2 regions of the Streptomyces sp. NPDC006487 genome follow, and region 1 is predicted to be linked to the other one. Evidence: riboswitches for the same ligand, from Rfam matches in the RefSeq annotation. Region 1 holds a riboswitch; the other holds the start of a gene.
The links. A riboswitch is a leader RNA that binds a small molecule or an ion and turns the genes downstream of it on or off. The one in region 1 is predicted to bind cobalamin.
Positions count from the first base shown of each region.

Region 2: linked by a shared signal. The riboswitch ahead of ACFYM0_RS31130 (energy-coupling factor ABC transporter permease) and the one ahead of ACFYM0_RS11055 (DUF4430 domain-containing protein) in region 1 are both predicted to bind cobalamin.

Region 1 covers NZ_JBIAHN010000005.1:379,337-387,944, reverse strand. Annotated here, with positions in the region: gene aceA (isocitrate lyase) at 206-1,492, shown strand; gene aceB (malate synthase A) at 1,605-3,209, shown strand; gene ACFYM0_RS11060 (3-hydroxybutyryl-CoA dehydrogenase) at 3,206-4,090, shown strand; gene ACFYM0_RS11055 (DUF4430 domain-containing protein) at 4,223-4,711, opposite strand; cobalamin riboswitch at 4,852-5,001, opposite strand; cobalamin riboswitch at 5,148-5,371, shown strand; gene metE (5-methyltetrahydropteroyltriglutamate--homocysteine S-methyltransferase) at 5,535-7,859, shown strand; gene ACFYM0_RS11045 (hypothetical protein) at 7,961-8,326, shown strand; gene ACFYM0_RS11040 (hypothetical protein) at 8,433-8,608, opposite strand, start outside.
Region 2 covers NZ_JBIAHN010000019.1:200,483-204,837, reverse strand. Annotated here, with positions in the region: gene ACFYM0_RS31140 (hypothetical protein) at 82-606, shown strand; gene ACFYM0_RS31135 (flavodoxin family protein) at 652-1,377, opposite strand; cobalamin riboswitch at 1,632-1,826, shown strand; gene ACFYM0_RS31130 (energy-coupling factor ABC transporter permease) at 1,855-2,550, shown strand; gene ACFYM0_RS31125 (energy-coupling factor ABC transporter substrate-binding protein) at 2,550-2,888, shown strand; gene cbiQ (cobalt ECF transporter T component CbiQ) at 2,892-3,641, shown strand; gene ACFYM0_RS31115 (energy-coupling factor ABC transporter ATP-binding protein) at 3,638-4,355, shown strand, end outside.

The DNA of each region.
Region 1 (8,608 bases):
GTCCGGACGGACCCTGGATCCCCGACTCATGCCCTGACTTCGGCGATTCGGCCAGCCCGGTTCCGGCAGATCGGCAGCATTTCCCAGCCCCGCCCCCACGGGCGGGTCCGGCGGCCGCAACTCTCACTCAGGCACAGAGTGCCAGCGCCAGGGCTTCTGCTCGGCGCATTGGCAGAACAAGCGACGGATGGAAACGGTGACGGTCATGGCAGAGGCGAACACGACGGCGGCGGCCGAGCAGCTGAAGCAGCGCTGGGCGGATGACCCGCGCTGGGCGGGCATCGAGCGGACGTACACCGCCGAGGACGTGGTCCGGCTGTCCGGCAGCGTCCGCGAGGAGCACACCCTGGCCCGGCGAGGTGCGGAGCGCCTGTGGCGGCAGCTCCACGAGCAGGATTACGTCCACGCGCTGGGCGCCCTGACCGGCGGCCAGGCGGTCCAGCAGGTGCGGGCGGGGCTGCAGGCGATCTATCTGTCCGGCTGGCAGGTGGCCGCCGACGCCAACCAGGCCGGGCACACTTACCCGGACCAGAGCCTGTACCCGGTCAACTCCGTTCCCCAGGTGGTCCGCCGGATCAACAACGCGCTGCTGCGCGCCGATCAGATCGCCACCGCCGAGGGCGGCCACGACCGTACGGACTGGCTGGCGCCGATCGTCGCGGACGCCGAGGCCGGCTTCGGCGGACCGCTGAACGCCTTCGAGCTGACCAAGGCGATGATCGCGGCCGGCGCCGCGGGCATCCACTACGAGGACCAGCTCGCCTCGGAGAAGAAGTGCGGCCACCTCGGCGGCAAGGTCCTCGTCCCCACCTCGCAGCACGTCCGCACCCTCAACGCGGCGCGCCTCGCCGCCGACATCGCCGACACACCGACCCTGATCATCGCCCGCACGGACGCCCTGGCGGCGAACCTCATCACCAGCGACGTCGACGAGCGCGACGCCCGGTTCGTGACGGGCGAGCGCACCGCTGAAGGCTTCCACCGGGTGCGGAACGGCATGGCCCCGGTGATCGCCCGCGGCCTCGCCTACGCTCCGTACGCAGACCTCATCTGGGTGGAGACCGGCACCCCGGACCTCGCCCAGGCCCGCGAGTTCGCCGAGGCGATCCACGCGCGGTACCCGGACCAGATGCTGGCCTACAACTGCTCGCCGTCCTTCAATTGGAAGGCCGCCCTGGACGACGACCAGATCGCCAAGTTCCAGCGCGAGCTCGGCGCGATGGGGTACCGCTTCCAGTTCATCACCCTGGCCGGCTTCCACTCCCTCAACCACGGCATGTTCGACCTGGCCCGCGGCTACGCCGAGCACGGCATGACCGCCTACGTGGACCTGCAGGAGCGGGAGTTCGCCGCACAGGCGCAGGGATTCACCGCGGTCAAGCACCAGCGCGAGGTCGGCACCGGCTACTTCGACCTCGTCTCCACCGCCGTCAACCCCGCCTCCTCCACCACCGCGCTGGCCGGCTCCACCGAGGAAGAGCAGTTCCACTAGAACTCCACCCGCGCCTCCGTCCGGCCCGCGTCCTGCCACTTGCCGTCCGACGGCGCCCGGGGCTCCTCCCCGCCCCGGGCGCCGACCGCCCCACGTCGAGGAGAAGATCCGCATGTCACTCAAGTCCCTGATCAGCAGTGTCCAGGTCCTCGGTGTGCCGGGTGAGCGCCACGGGGACATCCTGACGCCCCCGGCCCTGGACTTCATCGGCCGGCTCGACGCGGCCTTCGCCGACCGCCGCCTGGGCATCCTCAAGGAGCGCCGCCGCCGCTCCGCCCACCTCGCCGACGGCAAGCAGCTCGTCTTCCCGCTTGCCACGCGAGCCGTCCGAGACGACCCGACCTGGCAGGTCGCACCTCCGGGCCCCGGGCTCAACGACCGCCGGGTGGAGATCACCGGGCCGCCCGACCGCCGCATGACGGTCAACGCCCTGAACTCCGGCGCCCGGGTGTGGATGGCGGACTTCGAGGACGCCACCGCGCCCACCTGGGAGAACGTCATAGGCGGCCAGCTGAACCTGCTCGACGCCATCGAGCGGCGCATCGACTTCACCACGGCCGACGGCAAGGAGTACCGCCTCGGCGAGAACCTCGCCACGATCATGGTCCGCCCGCGCGGCTGGCACCTCACCGAGGAACACCTGGAGATCGACGGCCGTCCCGTGCCCGCGTCGCTCGTCGACTTCGGCCTGTACTTCTTCCACTGCGCACAGCGGCAGATCGACGCCGGCCACGGCCCGTACTTCTATCTCCCCAAGCTGGAGAACGCGTACGAGGCAAGGCTGTGGAACGACGTCTTCGTCCTCGCGCAGGACCTGCTCGGCATCCCGCGCGGCACCGTCCGGGCCACCGTCCTGATCGAGACGATCACGGCCGCCTTCGAGATGGAGGAGATCCTCTACGAACTGCGCGAACACAGCGCGGGACTGAACGCGGGGCGCTGGGACTACCTCTTCAGCCTCATCAAGACCTTCGGCCACCGCACCGACTTCCAGCTCCCCGACCGGGCCGCCGTCACCATGACGGCCCCCTTCATGCGCGCCTACACGGACCTGCTCGTCCGGACCTGCCACCGGCGGGGAGCACACGCCATCGGTGGCATGGCAGCCCATGTCCCGAGCAAGGACACCGAAGCCGACTCCGCGGCTCTCGCAAAGGTCCGCCTCGACAAGGAGCGGGAGGCCGAGGACGGCTTCGACGGCTCCTGGGTCGCCCACCCCGGGCTGGTCCCCGTCTGCCGCGAGGTCTTCGGCAACGTCCTGGGGGACCGGCCCCACCAGCTGGACCGAACGCGTGAGGACGTCGGCGTCGCCGCCGCCGACCTGCTGTCCATCCGCCGGATCGCGGCTCCGCCGACCTCGGAAGGCGTCCGCTCCAACGTGGCGGTGGCCCTGCGTTACTTCGACGCCTGGCTGCGCGGCAGCGGGGCCGTGGCCCTGAACGGGCTGATGGAGGACGCCGCCACCGCCGAGATCGCCCGCGTCCAGATCTGGCAGTGGCTCCGCCACGACCGGGTCGGCCGGGGAACGGTCGTCGATCTCCTGGACGCCGAATGCGCGGCCCTGGAGGCGGAGGATCCACAGGCACGCGTCCTCGAAGCACGGGAGATCTTCGTGGACACCGCCCTGCCGATGCAGCTCCCCGCCTTCTTCACCCCGGAGGCCTACACCCGCCATCTCGTCCGCCGCACCTCCCCCGCCGCGCAGGTGACCGCGTGAACGCCCCCGTCCGGCCGGACCGGATCCTGCGCGTCGGCGTGGTCGGCGGCGGTCGGATGGGAGCCGGAATCGCCGAAGTGTGCGCCCGCGCCGAACTGGACACCGTGGTCGCCGAGGCGGACGCGGCCGCTGCCCGCGCCGCCCGCGAGCGCGTCGCCGTCTCCCTGGAGCAAGCCGTCCGGCGCGGGAAGCTGCACCGGAGCTCCGCCGAGGACGCCCTGGCCCGTCTGCTGTTCACCGGGGACCTGGAGGACCTCGCCGACCGGCAACTCGTCATCGAGGCCGTCACCGAGAACCCCGAAGCGAAGACCCGGGTCTTCGCTGCCCTCGACAAGATCGTCGAGGACCCCGGGGCGATCCTCGCCACGAACACCTCCGCCATCCCGATCATGCGGCTGGGCATGGCGACCGGCCGGGCCGACCGGGTGGTGGGCCTGCACTTCTTCAACCCCGTGCCCGTCCTGCCGCTCGTCGAAGTCGTCTCCTCCCTCCACACGTCGCCGGACACGCTCGCCTCCGTCGAGGCGTTCGCCCGCGACACGCTGGGCAAGACCACGGTCCGCTCCCGGGACCGGGCCGGCTTCGTCGTCAACGCCCTGCTCATCCCCTACCTCCTCTCGGCCGTCCGCATGGCCGAATCGGGCTTCGCCGGCGCGGCGGACGTGGACGCGGCCATGGAGATGGGCTGCGCCCACCCGATGGGTCCGCTGAAGCTGGCGGACCTGATCGGCCTGGATACGGTCACGGCGATCGCGGAGTCGCTGTACGAGGAATTCAAGGAACCGCTGTACGCCCCGCCCCCGTTGCTCCGGCGGATGGTGCAGGCGGGGCTGCTGGGACGCAAGAGCGGCCGCGGGTTCCACACGTACGGCCGGGTCTGAGGGGCCCGGCAGACCTCCGGCCATGAGGGTGCGCCGGAGGCGCCCAGAGGCGGTGGGGGTGTGGCGAGTGGTGTCGCCGCACCCCCACCGCGCGCCAAGACGGGCAGCGCGACCGCAGGGCTGTCGTACCCGCTAGAAGGAGGTCCAGGTGTAGGCGACCTGGTCGCCTGCCTTCAGCTTGAACTGGCAGCCGCCGACCGGGGTCGGGGTGCCGTTGACGGAGATGCTCCAGTAGGCGACGCCGCCACCGCTGACGTTCTTGATCGTGTCGACGGAGAAGTCGTCGAACGAGGCGTACCAAGTGCCGTCCCAGCTGAAGTGCTTCTTCTTCGCGGCGTCGTCCAGGGCGGCCGTCGGCGTGGGCACGGCGCTCGGGTTGGCGGCGCCGTTCGTGCCGTCGCACTTGTGCGTCCCGCCGGTGACGGTGGTGACGTCGTGCCCCTTGGTCCTTATCTTCCCCTTGAACAGAAGGCCGTTGGGGCCCTGCACCGTGAGGCCGACCTTGACCGGGGCGTTCGTGTTCGGTGCCGGCTTGGCGTGGGCGGCGGCGGGCGCTGTGGCGAGCGCGAGTCCCAGGGCGGCCGTCGTGACGAGGGCGCGACGGACGAGGTTCGGGCGCATGGGTTGCCTTTCGGGCAGGGCGGGCGCAGCCGGGCCCTTCCGCTGCGGCATCGCCCGGCAGCGCCGGTCCCCGATGCGGCGGGAGCAGGCTGTGGCGAGTCGGCGACTCAAGGCTCCGCGCTGCAGTCCGTGACAGTGGGAGGCGGTACGAGCCGCACGGCGGGCTATCCGACTCGGGGCGCGCAGGCGCTCCACACGGTTGCAGGTCAGCGCCGGATTCACACCGGCTTCCCCCTGGCCACACGGCGATTCAGTTGTCACCCGGTCCGACCGGGCACACGAATCGTACGGTCGTAACAACGTGGTGACCAGGGGCGGCTTTCCGGCGTGACCGCTCGACTCGCCGTCCCCGGTTTCACGTCCGGCCAGGACCGGCGTGTCTCATCCCACTGTCCGACACCTGGACAACAGGGTTCGTCCTCGGGTGCGGCAGCCTAGTGTGGGCCTCGCAGCTGGTTCGCTCCCGTCCGCCAGGCGGGATGCGTCGTAAGAGGGAACCCGGTGAGAATCCGGGACTGCCCCGCAGCGGTGAGTGGGAACGACCGCCGTCATACGCACTGGGACCGGAACCGGTCCTGGGAAGCGACGGCCAGTAGGTGCGGGCCTTCGTGGTCCGCGTGCCCGCGAGTCCGAAGACCTGCCCGTTGCCCGTACGCGGACGATTCCGTGTGCGGAGATCCCGGTGACCTCGTGGGCGGGTCGGCGTACACATCGAGCGGCACGAGCGGTCCTTCCGCTGCGCGAGCCGTTCGTCGTGGCGTTCCTTCGCGTCCGCGTCCCGTTGCCGGGGCGTTCCTGGACACATCTCGCGAAGGAGAGTTCCGTGACAGCGAAGCCCGCAGCCGCGGCCGCACGAGCCACCGTGTACGGCTACCCCCGTCAGGGGCAGAACCGTGAACTGAAGAAGGCCATCGAGGGCTTCTGGAAGGGCCGCGTCACCGCTGACGCCCTCCGGGCGACCGCGGCCGAACTGCGCCGCACGAACTGGCGGCAGCTGGCGGAGGCCGGCGTCCACGAGGTACCCACCGGTGACTTCTCGTACTACGACCACGTACTGGACACCAGCGTCATGCTCGGCGCCGTCCCCGAGCGGCACCGGGAGGCCGTCGCCACCGACCCGTTCGGCGGGTACTTCGCGATGGCTCGCGGTACGCAGGACGTGGCCCCGCTGGAGATGACCAAGTGGTTCGACACCAACTACCACTACCTGGTCCCGGAACTCGGCCCGGACACCGTCTTCACCGCGGACCCTTCCCAGCAGGTCGCCGAAGTGAAGGAAGCCCTCGCACTCGGCCTCGACGCCCGCCCCGTGCTCGTCGGCCCGATCACCTATCTCCTGCTGGCCAAGCCCGCCCCGGGCGTGGCGGCCGACTTCCAGCCGCTGACCCTCCTGGACCGGATCCTCCCCGTCTACGCCGAGGTCCTCGCCGCCCTCAAGGCCGCCGGGGCCGAGTGGGTCCAACTCGACGAGCCGGCCCTGGTACAGGACCGGACCCCGGCGGACCTGAACGCCGTGGCTCGGGCCTACCGCGACCTCGGCGCCCTGACCGACCGGTCCAAGCTGCTCGTCGCCTCGTACTTCGGCCGGCTCGGCGAAGCCCTCCAGGTCCTCGCCGCTTCTCCGGTCGAAGGCCTGGCCCTCGACTTCACGGAGGCCGGCAGCGCCAATCTGAAGGACCTCGGGGCGGTCGGAGGCCTGCCCGGCAAGCGCCTGGTGGCCGGCGTCGTCAACGGCCGCAACATCTGGATCAACGACTACCAGAAGTCGCTCACCACGCTGGGTACGCTCCTCGGCCTCGCCGACCGGGTGGACGTCGCCGCCTCCTGCTCCCTGCTGCACGTCCCGATCGACGTCGCTGCCGAGCGGGACATCGACCCGCAGGTCCGCCGCTGGCTCGCCTTCGCCCGCCAGAAGGCCGCCGAGATCTCCGTCCTGGCCCGAGGGCTGGCCCAGGGCACGGACTCCATCGCACCCGAACTCGCCGCCAACCGGGCCGACCTGGCCTCCCGAGCCGGCTCCGCGCTCACCCACGACCCGGCCGTCCGCACCCGCACCGCCGCGATCACCGGCACGGACGGCCGCCGTGCCCAGCCCTACCCGGAGCGCGCCGCCGCCCAGCGGGCGCACCTGGGCCTGCCGCTGCTGCCGACCACCACGATCGGGTCCTTCCCGCAGACCGACGAACTGCGGGTCGCCCGCGCCGACCTGCGGGCCGGCAGGATCGACGTGGCCGGCTACGAGCAGCGGATCAAAGAGGAGATCGGCGAGGTGATCTCCTTCCAGGAGAAGACCGGCATCGACGTCCTGGTACACGGCGAACCCGAGCGCAACGACATGGTCCAGTACTTCGCGGAGCAGCTGACCGGCTACCTCGCGACGCGGCACGGCTGGGTCCAGTCGTACGGCACCCGCTACGTGCGCCCGCCGATCCTCGCCGGTGACATCTCCCGCCCCGAGCCGATGACCGTCCGCTGGACCTCGTACGCCCAGTCCCTGACCTCCAAGCCGGTCAAGGGGATGCTGACCGGGCCGGTCACCATGCTCGCCTGGTCCTTCGTACGCGACGACCAGCCCCTCGGCAATACCGCCCGTCAGGTGGCCCTGGCCCTGCGCGACGAGGTCAACGACCTCGAAGCGGCGGGCACTTCGGTGATCCAGGTCGACGAACCGGCCCTGCGCGAGACGCTCCCGCTGCGCAGCGACGACCATGCGGACTACCTGGCCTGGGCCACCGAGTCCTTCCGGCTCACCGTCTCAGGGGTCCGGCCGGACACGCAGATCCACACCCACATGTGCTACGCGGAGTTCGGCGACATCGTCCGGGCCATCGACGACCTCGACGCCGACGTCATCAGCCTGGAGGCCGCCCGCTCCCACATGCAGGTCGCGCGCGAACTCGCCGCCCACGACTACCCGCGCGAGGCGGGCCCCGGCATCTGGGACATCCATTCGCCGCGCATCCCCTCCACACGCGAAGCGGCGTCCCTGCTCCGCCGGGGCCTGGCAGCCATCCCGGCCGAGCGGCTCTGGGTCAACCCCGACTGCGGTCTGAAGACCCGCGGTTGGACCGAAACCCGCGCCTCCCTGGAGAACCTCGTCGCCGCCGCCCGCGAGGTCCGCGCGGACCTGTCCGCCCATACCTCCTGACACCGCCCGCTCCCCGGCCGACGGCCATCGAGGCCGTCGGTCCGGGAGCGCGCATCAGAGACGGCTCCGAACGCCTCCTAGTGCCAAGGGAGTCGGGACCTGTGGAACCAGTAGGCCCGAGGGGCTTCGGCGACGCCCGAGAGCTGGGCGAGCTGGTCGGTGGCGACCTGACCCGCGGCACGACGGCCGGCAGCACTCCGTCACCGTCCCCGACCGGGAGCCCCTCCGGCTCGCCGTCGTCCTCCCCGTCCCCGAGCGGGAGCCCGTCCGGCTCGCCGTCGTCCTCTCCGTCCTCGACGCCGGGCACCTGCACCGCGCCGAGCTGGAAGGCCGACACCATCTACCCGGCCAAGGGCTTCCAGGTCTCCTGGAAGGGCCGGACCTACACGAACAGGTGGTGGAGCCTGAACGAGGACCCCTCCACCAGCGGCCCGGAGGGAGTCTGGACCGACAACGGGTCCTGCTGATCCCACGCTCATGACCCCCGAAGGCCCGGCCCGCATCCTGTGGGACGCAGGCCGGACCCCGGAGCCGGTGCAGTCGGCCCTTTGTTGCCACCCGCCGTCGTACGGTCTAGCCGCGCGCCCGTCTGCGGCGCAGGAGGATGCCGACGGCCGCCCCGGTCAGGGCCGTTGCCGCGACTCCCGCCGTCGTCCACCAGACGGCGGGACCCGTGCCGGGTTCCGCCGGCGCCTCGGAGGCCGCCGCAGATGTCGGCGTCGGGGTCTGCGCCTGCGTCCCGGTCGGCG
Region 2 (4,355 bases), on a different contig from region 1:
GAACCCGGTGCAACCACGACCGCAGCGGGCGCGTCTTCACGGGTGACACCGTTCCCCGTCTCTCGGAATCGAGGGGACGCAATGAACCGTCCACGCCGCCGGCAGGCCACCGCACTGGGGTTGGGCGCACTGCTCTGCGCCATGCTCGCCTTCGCCGCACCGGCCTCCGCCGCAGCCACGACCGCCGCCACCACTACCGCCACCACGATCACTCCGCTCGTCGTCAATGCCCGCTGGGGCGGGCACTGCACGTACGACCGCGTGGTCATCGACCTGCAGGGATACGTACCCGAGGTCACCGTCACCCGCGTCCCGTCGCTGATCTACGACGGATCCGGCAAGCCCGTCCCGCTGGCCGGGCGGTACTTCCTGGAGATCCGCCTGCACCCCGCCGCCGGACACGACGACGCGGGCCGCAACGTCTACCGCGGGCCCAAGCTCCTCAAGATCTACCTGCCCAAGCTGAAGGGCATCGCCCTGACCGGCGACTACGAGGGGTACGTCACCTTCGGCGCCGCCTTCGACACCAAGCCCGCCTACACCACGTCCAAGCTGCACGCCCCGGAGCGCTTCGTCCTGGACGTCGCGCACCCGAACGTCTGCTGAGCACGCCGGCGCGAGGCGGGAGGCGGGGGCCGGGGGGGCGGGGACCTACCGGTGCTCGGGGTTCGGGAAGTCGAAGCGGCAGCCCGCGTCCCACAGGGAGCGCTGGTTGCCGTGCGCCGGCATCCCGCCGGACCGCTTGAGCAGAGCGGCCAGGTGCATGAGGTTCCAGCTCATGAAGGCCGTGTTCCGGTTGGTGAAGTCGTTCTCGGGCCCGCCGGATCCGGGGTCCAGGTACGAGGGCCCGGGTCCGGCTTCGCCGATCCATCCGGCGTCGGCCTGCGGGGGGATCGCGTAGCCGAGGTGCTGGAGGCTGTAGAGGATGTTCATGGCGCAGTGCTTGACGCCGTCCTCGTTCCCGGTGATCAGCGCGCCGCCCACGCGCCCGTAATAGGCGTACTGGCCCTGCTCGTTCAGGATCGAGGAGCAGGCGTAGAGCCGCTCGATGACCTGCTTCATCACCGAGCTGTTGTCGCCGAGCCAGATCGGGCCGCACAGCACGAGGATGTCGGCGTCCATGATCTGGCTGTAGAGCACCGGCCACTGATCGCTCTCCCAGCCGTGGTCGGTCATATCGGGCCAGACACCGGTGGCGATGTCGTGGTCGACGGCCCGGATGAGCGAGGTCCGGACCCCGGCCGCCTCCATCACCGCGCGGCTCTTGCCGATCAGGCCCTCGGTGTTGCTGGGCTCGGGCGATCGCTTGAGCGTGCAGTTGACGTAGACGGCGGTGAGGTCGGAGTAGTCGAAGGGGTGCGCGGTGTCGGTAGCCACCCGTCCAGCCTCTCCGGAGCCCGGCGCGGCCGCCACCGGGCCGCGCCCGTCCGGGCGACCGGCGCAGGCGATGAGGAGCTCGCGGCCGGGGCGCCCCTTCCCGGCTCCGGCGGCCGCGGATCCATGGAACTCCGTTTCCACGTGGGGCCATTGAGGCAAACGCCGGCGCGGCGGACACGCGGCGTGACGCACAAGCGGAATCCGGCCACCGCCCGGCGCGATTGGGGCGGGTTGTTACCGGTCCGTGCGGCCGACTAGGGTCAGCGGGCCTTGGTGTTCGGGAAACCGGTGGGAAACCGGTGCGGCCCTCGCCACTGTGATCGGGAAGTCCGGCTCCACTCCTGCGGGAAAGCCACTGGGCTGCGCGGGAGGTTCCGCGCTGCCCGGGAAGGCGGAGCATGGACGTCAACCCGTGAGCCAGGAGACCGGCCGGGGCGCGTTGTCCATCCACGAGGTGCTGGAGAGGTCTCCCCACTCATGCATATAGCCGAGGGGTTCCTGCCCCCTTTGCACGCGGTCGCCTGGGGCGCCGCGTCCGCCCCCTTCGTCGTCCACGGCGTCCGCTCGCTCACCCGCGAGGTGAAGGCCAACCCGGAGAGCACGCTGCTGCTCGGCGCTTCCGGAGCGTTCACTTTCGTCCTTTCCGCCCTGAAGATCCCTTCGGTGACGGGCAGTTGCTCGCACCCCACGGGCACCGGGCTCGGGGCGATCCTGTTCCGGCCGCCGATCATGGCGGTGCTCGGCACGATCACCCTGCTGTTCCAGGCCCTGCTGCTGGCGCACGGCGGGCTCACGACCCTCGGCGCCAACGTCTTCTCGATGGCCATCGCCGGCCCGTGGGCGGGCTACGCCGTCTACCGGCTGATGCGGAGGTCGGGCCTCCCGCTGATGGTCACCGTGTTCTTCGGCGCCTTCTTCGCCGACCTGGTCACCTACTGCGTCACCAGCGTGCAGCTCGCCATGGCCTTCCCGGACCCGGCCTCCGGTTTCCCGGGCTCGCTAGCGAAGTTCGGGGGGATCTTCGCGGTCACCCAGATACCGCTGGCCGTGAGCGAGGGCCTGCTGACCGTCCTGGTGATGCGGCTGCTGATGGCGTCGAGCAAGTCGGACCTGGTCCGGCTGGGCGTCGCGAAGCTGACCTCCGCCCGTACCGAAGAGAAGGCGGCGGCCTGATGAGCGGGATGTCCAAGAACGCGAAGATCAACACCCTGCTGCTGCTCCTGGTGGCGGCGCTGGCCGTCCTGCCGCTCGCCCTGGGGCTGGGCGAGGGCAAGGAGGAGCCCTTCACCGGCGCCGACGCGCAGGCCGAGGTGGCGATCACCGAGCTGAAGCCGGATTACGAGCCCTGGTTCTCCCCTCTGTACGAACCCCCCTCGGGCGAGATCGAGTCCGCGCTGTTCGCCTTGCAGGCGGCGCTGGGCGCGGGCGTGCTCGCCTACTACTTCGGTGTCCGCAAGGGCCGCCGCCAGGGAGCGGCCGCCGCCGCTGCCGCCACCGCCCCGGAGGCGTAGGCGGTGCTGCCGATCGACGTGGCCGCGCACGGCAGTCGCTGGCGCGGCCGGCACCCGCTGGAGAAGGCCCTGCTCGGGATCGGGCTGACGGTCACCGCCGTGTGCCTGCCGCCCTGGCCGGGCGGGCCGCTGGTGGCCGCCGCCACCCTCGCCGTGCTGCTCGGCCCGGCCGGAGTGGCCGGCCGGCAGCTCTGGCGGGCCTTCCGGCTCCCGCTCGGCTTCTGCTTCACCGGGGCGCTGCCGCTGCTGTTCGCCGTCGGCGGCCCGGCGGGGCCGGTCTCCCTGGCCCCCGACGGTCCCCGGCTCGCCGCCGAACTGCTGCTGCGCACCTCGGCGGCCTCGCTCGGACTGCTGCTGTTCGCCTTCACCACCCCGGTCTCCGACGTACTGCCCCGGCTGGTCCGGGCCGGTGTGCCGGCCCCGGTGGTGGACGTGGCCCTGGTCATGTACCGGATCGGCTTCCTGCTGCTGGATTCCATGACCCAGGTCCGCCGGGCCCAGGCGGCCCGACTCGGGCACACCGGCCGGGCGGCGGTGTGGCGCTCCCTGGCCGGGCTCGCCGCCACCTCCTTCGTACGGGCCTTCGACCGCGCGGCCAAGCTCCAGGCGGGGCTGGCCGGACGCGGCTACGACGGGGCGCTGCGGGTCCTCGTACCGGAGGCGGCCCTGTCGTGGCGCTTCCTGACGGCCACCGCCGGCCTGCTGGCGGCCCTGATCACCCTGACCCTCACCCTGAAGGGGCTCCGCCCGTGAACCCGTCGCTGCCCCCCTCCCCCCGCCCGGTGGTGGAACTGTCCGGCGCCGGCTACGCCTACGAGGACGGCCCGGCGGTCCTGACCGGCGTCGACTTCGTCATCGCGCCGGGCCGGGCGCTGGCCCTGCTGGGCCGCAACGGCAGCGGCAAGACCACGCTGATGCGGCTGCTGAGCGGCGGCCTGCGGCCCGGCGCGGGATCGCTGCGGCTGGACGGCACGGAGGTCTCGTACGACCGGGCGGGCCTGACCCGGCTGCGCACGTCCGTCCAGCTGGTGGTGCAGGACCCCGACGACCAGCTGTTCGCGGCTTCGGTGGAACAGGACGTGTCCTTCGGCCCCATGAACCAGGGGCTCCCCGCTCCGGAGGTCCGCGCCCGCGTGGACTCGGCCCTCGCCGCGCTGGACATCACGCACCTCCGGGACCGCCCCACCCACCTGCTCTCCTACGGGCAGCGCAAGCGCGCGGCGATCGCGGGGGCGGTGGCGATGGCTCCGCGGGTGCTGATCCTCGACGAGCCGACGGCCGGCCTGGACCCGGACGGCCAGGAGCGGCTCCTCGACGTCCTCGCGGGACTGCGGGCCTCCGGTACGACGGTGGTCATGGCCACCCACGACGTGGACCTGGCGGTGCGCTGGGCCGACGACGCGGCGGTCCTGACCCCGGCGGGCATCCGCTTCGGCCCCGCCGAGCCCCTGCTCTCGGACCCGCCCC